Regions from separate parts of the Streptomyces gamaensis genome, predicted to be linked through region 3. Evidence: riboswitches for the same ligand, from Rfam matches in the RefSeq annotation. Region 3 holds a riboswitch; each other region holds the start of a gene.
What was found. Region 3 has a riboswitch for cyclic di-AMP ahead of ACFP1Z_RS25035 (C40 family peptidase). Riboswitches for the same ligand answer to the same signal wherever they lie in the genome.
Positions count from the first base shown of each region.

Region 1: it holds a riboswitch for cyclic di-AMP, as region 3 does, so the genes downstream of both, ACFP1Z_RS18375 (transglycosylase family protein) here and ACFP1Z_RS25035 (C40 family peptidase) in region 3, are expected to answer to the same signal.
Region 2: it holds a riboswitch for cyclic di-AMP, as region 3 does, so the genes downstream of both, ACFP1Z_RS26150 (M23 family metallopeptidase) here and ACFP1Z_RS25035 (C40 family peptidase) in region 3, are expected to answer to the same signal.

Region 1 is NZ_JBHSPB010000010.1:176,696-178,946, reverse strand. Features, by position in the region: gene eno (phosphopyruvate hydratase) at 1-316, opposite strand, end outside; gene ACFP1Z_RS18375 (transglycosylase family protein) at 643-1,383, opposite strand; cyclic di-AMP (ydaO/yuaA leader) riboswitch at 1,387-1,567, opposite strand; gene ACFP1Z_RS18370 (LysM peptidoglycan-binding domain-containing protein) at 1,839-2,251, opposite strand, start outside.
Region 2 is NZ_JBHSPB010000019.1:61,221-63,471, forward strand. Features, by position in the region: gene ACFP1Z_RS26145 (GntR family transcriptional regulator) at 1-202, opposite strand, end outside; gene ACFP1Z_RS26150 (M23 family metallopeptidase) at 369-1,172, opposite strand; cyclic di-AMP (ydaO/yuaA leader) riboswitch at 1,187-1,370, opposite strand; gene ACFP1Z_RS26155 (M16 family metallopeptidase) at 1,586-2,251, opposite strand, start outside.
Region 3 is NZ_JBHSPB010000017.1:107,277-109,527, forward strand. Features, by position in the region: gene ACFP1Z_RS25025 (helix-turn-helix domain-containing protein) at 1-50, opposite strand, end outside; gene ACFP1Z_RS25030 (ATP-binding protein) at 291-746, shown strand; gene ACFP1Z_RS25035 (C40 family peptidase) at 841-1,314, opposite strand; cyclic di-AMP (ydaO/yuaA leader) riboswitch at 1,318-1,486, opposite strand; gene ACFP1Z_RS25040 (hypothetical protein) at 1,784-2,101, opposite strand; gene ACFP1Z_RS25045 (ATP-dependent Clp protease proteolytic subunit) at 2,104-2,251, opposite strand, start outside.

The DNA.
Region 1 (2,251 bases), on a different contig from region 3:
GGGAGCCCTTGTTGTCGGTGGCGTCCAGGTCGAACATGGCCTGGTCGATCAGGCGCTGCTCGGTGGCGTCGTAGCCGACGAGCTCCGGGCCGATCTGCTCGATGACGGCCAGCACGGCCTTCTCGACACCCTTGCCCAGGTAGCGGCTGTTGTCCCCGTCACGGAGCTCGATGGCCTCGAAGGCACCGGTCGAGGCGCCGGACGGCACGGCGGCACGGCCGGTGGAGCCGTCGTCGAGGCCGACCTCGACCTCGACCGTGGGGTTGCCTCGCGAGTCGAGGATCTCGCGAGCTACGACGACGTCGATGGACGGCACGAGGGTCTCCTTCGTGTGTGTCTGGAGTTCTGCAGCACGAGCCTAACGGGCCCCGGAGGGTCGCCCTGCCGTTGGAGTGTCCCCCGGACCGAAAATTGCCACAAAACCCGAGATCACGGGATCAATGACCGGAGTGTTCGCTGAGCGGGGAAGTGGCTCTTCGCCGGTTTCCCCCGGTGCTCCGGGGGGCGTGTCCCGGCCCCCGGAAACGGCGGAGCCCCGCTCCGGCGCGCGCTCGGGGAGAGTCGCGCCGGAGCGGGGCGTGCCGCTGCTGCGTGCCCGGGACCGCCGGGCGTACCGGGCCGGACGGGCCGGCCCGGCGGGGGTCAGCGCAGGTGCAGCTGCTGGCCCTCGAAGATGAGGTTGGCGTCCTCGACGGTGTCCTTGTTCAGCTCGTAGAGCTTCTGCCAGCCGCCCTTGACGCCGTTGGCCTCGGCGATCAGCGACAGGGTGTCGCCGGACTTGACCTGGTACTCGCCGTCGCCCTGCTTGACGGGCTTGGGGGCGGCGTGCTTCGGCGCGGCCTGCTGCTTGGGGGCCGGGGCCTCCTCGGCGACCGGGGCGGCGTGCTTCGGCTTGGCCGTCTTGGGGGCGGCCTGACGCTCGCTGCGGTCGGCGTGGGACTTGGCGGAGCGCTGGGACTTCGAGGACTGCGAGGACTTCGAGGAGCCCGACTCCGGGTTCACGTCGGCCTTGGGGCCACCGGAGGTGAGGCCGCCCGCACCGGCGCAGCCCCAGGCACCCGGGCCCTGCATGGCGAGGAGCTTCTCGGCGACGGCGATCTGCGCGGACTTGGAGGCGAGGTCGGCGCGCGGGGCGTACTTCTGGCCGCCGGCGGCGTTCCAGGAGGACTGGGAGAACTGCAGGCCGCCGTAGTAGCCGTTACCGGTGTTGATCTTCCAGTTGCCGCTGGACTCGCACTGGGCGACCTTGTCCCAGGTCTGGACGGAGGCTGCGTTGGCGGAGGTGGCGACCATCAGCGGGGCGGCCACGGCGGCGCCGGTGACGCCGGCGAGCGTGACGATACGGACGGCCTTGGACGGACGACGATGCTTGCCCTTGGACATAAGTCGTTTCCTCACCGACGCCTGCGAGGTGAGCTGTCGGGTTCGGACTGTGAGTTCGCCCGGCCTCGTGTGCGCTGCACACTCGGCTTCACCCCAAGCCGTCCCGGTCCTGCGGTCGGTGACCGTCGGTCCGTTCCGGCGCCTACCTTGGTTCCCCCGCTCCTGCCTACGGCGCTTTCGCGACGACTCCGACGACCGCCGGCAGGATTCGGCGTGGCGGCCGTGGTGCTCGCGGTGGCGAGCGGTCATGACGGTAAACACAGTCGGCGTCAGGCATCAAACCCCTCTTTCCAGCCACAGTTGACGCGCGTTACCCCGAGGAACTCTGTGTTTTCGCAGGTGGGAGGGGGTCCTAGGGCTCTGGGAGGGGCCCGTTCCGGCGGAAGTCAACGAGACCCATGTCTCACTTTCGACTGGAACGGACATTCCCCGCGAACTACCGCGCCAGAACCGCACTATTTGCCGACATCAAGCCTCTGACCAGGAAGGATCAGGTTGGGATCGCTTCCGACAACTTTCTCATTGCGCTCGTACAGGGAATGCCAGCCTCCGGTAACGGAGTGCTGGTCGGCGATGACTGACAGGTTGTCACCGGGACGCACGGTGTAGTTGTCCACCTTGCCGGTGATGTCCGTACGGGCCGAGCCGCCGCTCCGGGAGGCGTGCCCCGTATCGGTGCGCGAGGGCTCCAAGGGGCCCGTGGAACCCGAGGGGGCCGAGGGATCCGGCGCGCGGTGCCTGCCGGTGCCCGGGGCGGGCTCCGGGGTCGCCCGCGGGGCCTGCGCGGAGGGCGCGTTGGGGCTCGCGGTGCCGGGAGTGTCCGCCGGGGCGTTCCGGGTCGGGATGGCGGTGGGGTCGTCGGTGGGTG
Region 2 (2,251 bases), on a different contig from region 3:
TGACGAAGCCCTCGGAGGCGAGGGTGCGCAGCGCCTCGCGCACGGGCACGCGGGAGACGCCGTAGCGGCGGGCCAGCAGTTCCTCGGTGAGCCGGCTGCCCGGCGGGAAGGTGCCGGAGACGATGTCGTCACGGATCGCGGTGCACACGGCGTGGGTGGAGATCCGGCGGCCGTCCCGCACCGCCTCGCCCTCGCCGCTCACGTACGGCCCCGCATGGGTGTACCTCCGCAATGGACCGCGCGACGCGGCCGCTTGACACCTGTTCAGCGACTCTATTGCAGACACCCGCGATTTCCGATGGTGCCCGGGGGACGGACGACTGGTTTTGGCCAGGACGGGCCGTCGCGTCACCGCGGCACGGCGGACGTCAGAGGTCCACGCCGTGGCCGCGCAGATAGGCGACCGGGTCGATGTCGGAGCCGTACGTGGCGGCCGTACGGGCCTCGAAGTGCAGGTGCGGGCCGGTGACGTTGCCGGTGTCGCCGGACAGGCCGATCTGCTGGCCGGGAGTGACGCTCTGGCCGACGGAGACGGATATGGACGACAGGTGGCCGTACTGGGTGTAGGTGCCGTCGATCATCTTGATGACGACGTTGTTGCCGTACGCGCCGCCCCAGCCGGCCTCCACGACGGTGCCCAGGCCCACCGCGTGCACGACGGTGCCGGACTCGGCGTGGAAGTCGACGCCGGTGTGGCTGCCGGAGGACCACAGGCCACTGCTCGCCTTGTATGAGGTCGAGACGTACGAGCCGTCGACCGGCGAGACGAAGGTGTTCAGGCGCTTGCGCTCGGCCTCGCGGGCGGCACGCGCCTTCTCGGCGCGCTCGGCCTCCGCCTTGCGCGCGGCCTCGTCCGCGGCCTTCTTGACCTCGGCGGCCCGCTGCTTGGCCTCGGCCTCGGCCCGCAGTCGCGCCTCGGCCTCGACGGCGGCGCTGCGCTGCACGTCGGCCTGCTCGCTGATGCGGTCGGCGATGTCGTCGGCGATGACGACGGCCTGGGTCAGCCCCGTGTCCTCGGGGTGCGGGACGTCGTCGGTGGCGGCGAGGGCGGGGGCCGCGAAGCCCGCGACAACCCCTCCGGCCGTCAGGGTCGCGACGCCCGCCAGCTGCGCTCCGGCGCGCACGGCGCCCTTCGGACGACGGTGTTTCCCGGTGGCACGGGTGAACGCCATGGGTACGGCTGGTCCTTTCCTTCCTTCTCGCCTACCGGGTTAGCTGACGGGTTCGGAGCAGGAAGGTCTCCTACGGGCCCCTCCTCGCAGAGGGCCCCGATTCACCCCAGGGAACCTCTCGCGACGCACGCGCCACGAGAAGGGCGGGTCCCCGGCTCCCCTGGCTCGCGCCGTACGGGGACTCGGCGATGACTGCCCGGGCCGCGGATGCGGCTCGCACCTGACGGACAGCCACCCAGACGCTAGACGGCGCCAGTTTCGAACCACAAACAGAAGTCGGGTTTTGTGGCGCACGCCACAGTGCGGGACTGCAACCTCTCCAGCGAAACGGACATAAGGGAGGCACGCGGGGCGCTTGCCCTCGCGTGCCTCCCTCCCGGCTTCCCGCCGCGTCGCGCGTGGCTGAAAACCGGTCAGCCGCTGACGACGACCGACACGTCGCCGATGCCGAGCGCCCGGACCGGCTCCGCGATCCGCGCGGCGTCGCCGACGAGCACCGTCACGAGCCGGTCGACCGGGAAGGCGCTGACCGCGGCGGCGGTCGCCTCCACGGTGCCGGTCGCCGCGAGCCGCTCGTACAGACCGGCCTGGAAGTCGTCCGGCAGGTGCTGCTCGACCTGGTCGGCGAGCGTGCCCGCGACGGCCGCCGCCGTCTCGTACTTGAGCGGCGCGACACCGACGAGGTTCTGCACGGCGACGTCGCGCTCGGCGTCGGTCAGGCCCTCGGCGGCCAGGGTGCGCAGCACCGTCCACAGGTCGTCCAGGGCCGGGCCGGTGGACTCGGTGTCCACGGAGCCGCTGATGGCGAGCATGGCCGCGCCGGGCCGTCCCCCGGGCCCGGAGAGCAGCACCTGGCCGAAGGCCCGCACGCCGTAGGTGTAGCCCTTCTCCTCGCGCAGGACGCGGTCCAGGCGGGAGGTGAGGGTGCCGCCGAGGCAGTAGGTGCCCAGCACCTGGGCGGGCCAGACCGCGTCGTGCCGGTCGGGGCCGACGCGGCCGATGAGCAGCTGGGTCTGCACGGCGCCGGGCCGGTCGACGATGACGACGCGGCCCCGGTCGTCGGCGGTGACCGGGGGCAC
Region 3 (2,251 bases):
CGCAGCTCCGCCCCGAGTTTGCGGCGGCGCACCGCCGGTCCGTACCGCATCGGCCCCTCCTCACCGACCGGGCGTGTGGCATCGAATCCCGGTCGCCGTCACCGGTGAATGCACCGGCCGAATCCACCGGGCCGGTGCCGAGGGACAGTCTGCCGTCCAAATCCGGTCTGCCGTCGCAGACTTCACCGCTTCGAGCGACAGATATATGCATATCCTGGCGATCGCCGCCGTCCCGGGTGATTTCAGTGGCACTCTGTCGCGAGGAGAAACGCCGGAATGGGGACACTGTCATGGCGGACCGCCAGGAAGCCACCGTCACGCTGGCGAGCACCCCGGCCTCGGTGTCCCGCGCGCGCCGCTATGTCACGGGGGTGCTCGCCGAGTGGGCGCGTGCCGAGGGGCCGGACGGGCCGGACCGCACGGACACCGTCGAGACCGTCCGGCTCGTCGTCTCCGAACTCGCCACCAACGCCGTGCTGCACACCCGGGGCGACTCGCCGACCTTCACCGTCGACGTCCTCGTCGACGACGGTCTCCAGCTGTACGTCGGGGTCACCGACAGCCACCCCCGCTACCCCCGGCGGCTGCCCGCCGCGGTCCAGCAGGACAACGGCCGGGGGCTGGTGATCGTCCGCTGGCTGGCCGCCGAGCGCGGCGGCAGGCTGTTCTTCACCCCGGCCGAGGACGGCGGCAAGACCGTGTGGATCCGGCTGCCCTGGAGCGTTCCGGTGCGGACCGGGGCCTGACAAAGTCCCAAGGATCCAAGGATCTTCGGGGTCCTCGGGATCTTCCGGGAACGGGAGCGCGGCGGCGTGCGGGGCGCCGCCGCGCGACGGGTGGTCAGTCCACCCGGCCGTACCAGACGCTGTTGGTCCAGATCCGCTCCAGGCGGACCACCGCCCCGGTCTTCGGCGCGTGCCAGATCTTGCCGTCCCCCGCGTATATCCCCACGTGGTAGACACCGCGCCCGTGGGAGAAGAAGAAGACCAGGTCACCGCGTTCGCGCGCGGCCCGGGAGATGTGCCGCGTGCTGTTGTACTGCTGGGCCGCGGTGCGCGGCAGCCGCTTGCCGGCCTTCTTGAAGGAGTACAGGGTCAGCCCCGAGCAGTCGAAGCGGTACGGGCCGGTGGCGCCCCACTGGTACGGGGAGCCCTGTTTCGAGGCCGCGATCTCAAGGGCCCGGTCGGACAGCGGGGAGGCCTCGGCGCCGCTCGCCGCGCCCGGTACCACGACCGAGGCGCCGACGGCGGCGAGTGTGAGGGCCGAGGCAGCCCCGGCCCTGGACAGCAGTGACGGACGTTTGTGCGCGCCCATGCGTCTACCCTTCGTCAGCCGCCTGTGAAGGATGACCTGTCGGGTTCGGGCAGGCGAAGAATGCCCGGCCGTGTGCAGACGGCTTCACCCCAAGGGCCGACCGGCACTACGCTTGGTCGTCCCGCCGTGCTCGGGTCCTCCATCCCTGCCGATGAGTTCGCTCGACCCGGCATCCCGGCGGCGGCAGGGTTCGGCGTCCGCCTGGACCGCCCCGCCGCGGTGGCGGGGTCTTGTCGTCGACGGGATCTTGCCCAGCCCGGGTACGGATTCCGACCGGAACCGGGGGTATGTGACGTTGATCACTTCCAGGCAATTCGGGTGGACGCGGGGCGATTTGACCCTCCTCGCCCGGCCCTGCTGAGCCCCTGGCCTGGGAGCTTGTACGGCACTCCGGAAGGCTGTGCGTGCCCGCGAGCGACCGGCCCCCGCACGGTGTCCAGGCCGGCTCCGTCAGTGGTACTAGGTGTGGCTACGTGTGCCCGGGGCCCTCGCTCGGCGGCAACGTCACCCGCGCGGCCCGCCGTTCGCCGTCCAGGACCCGCATCGCTCGCGCCAAGGTGCCCGTATGCAACTCCCGTTCGCCCCTTTCGTGCATGACTTCGAAGGCCTCGCGGAGCCGGCCGGCCGCGACGACGAGGGTCTGCGCCGCCCGTAGCCCGCTGTACGTGCCGTGCGCGCGTGCGGGGTTGATCCGGCCCAGAAGATCCAGTACGTGCAGATAGCAATCGATCACTTCGCCCTCGGCCCGGGTCAGCGCGGGCAGCGGCGGCAGCTCGGGAGGCAGCACGGTCACCGCCCCGCCCCGAACCGGGCGGCCTGCTCGCGGCGGCCGGTGACCACGTGGTCCACCAGCCCGTAGGCCCTCGCCGCCGCCGCGTCGAGCACGGTCTCGCGCTCGGTGTCCCGCCGGATCCGCTGCGGACCGTGCCCGGTGTAC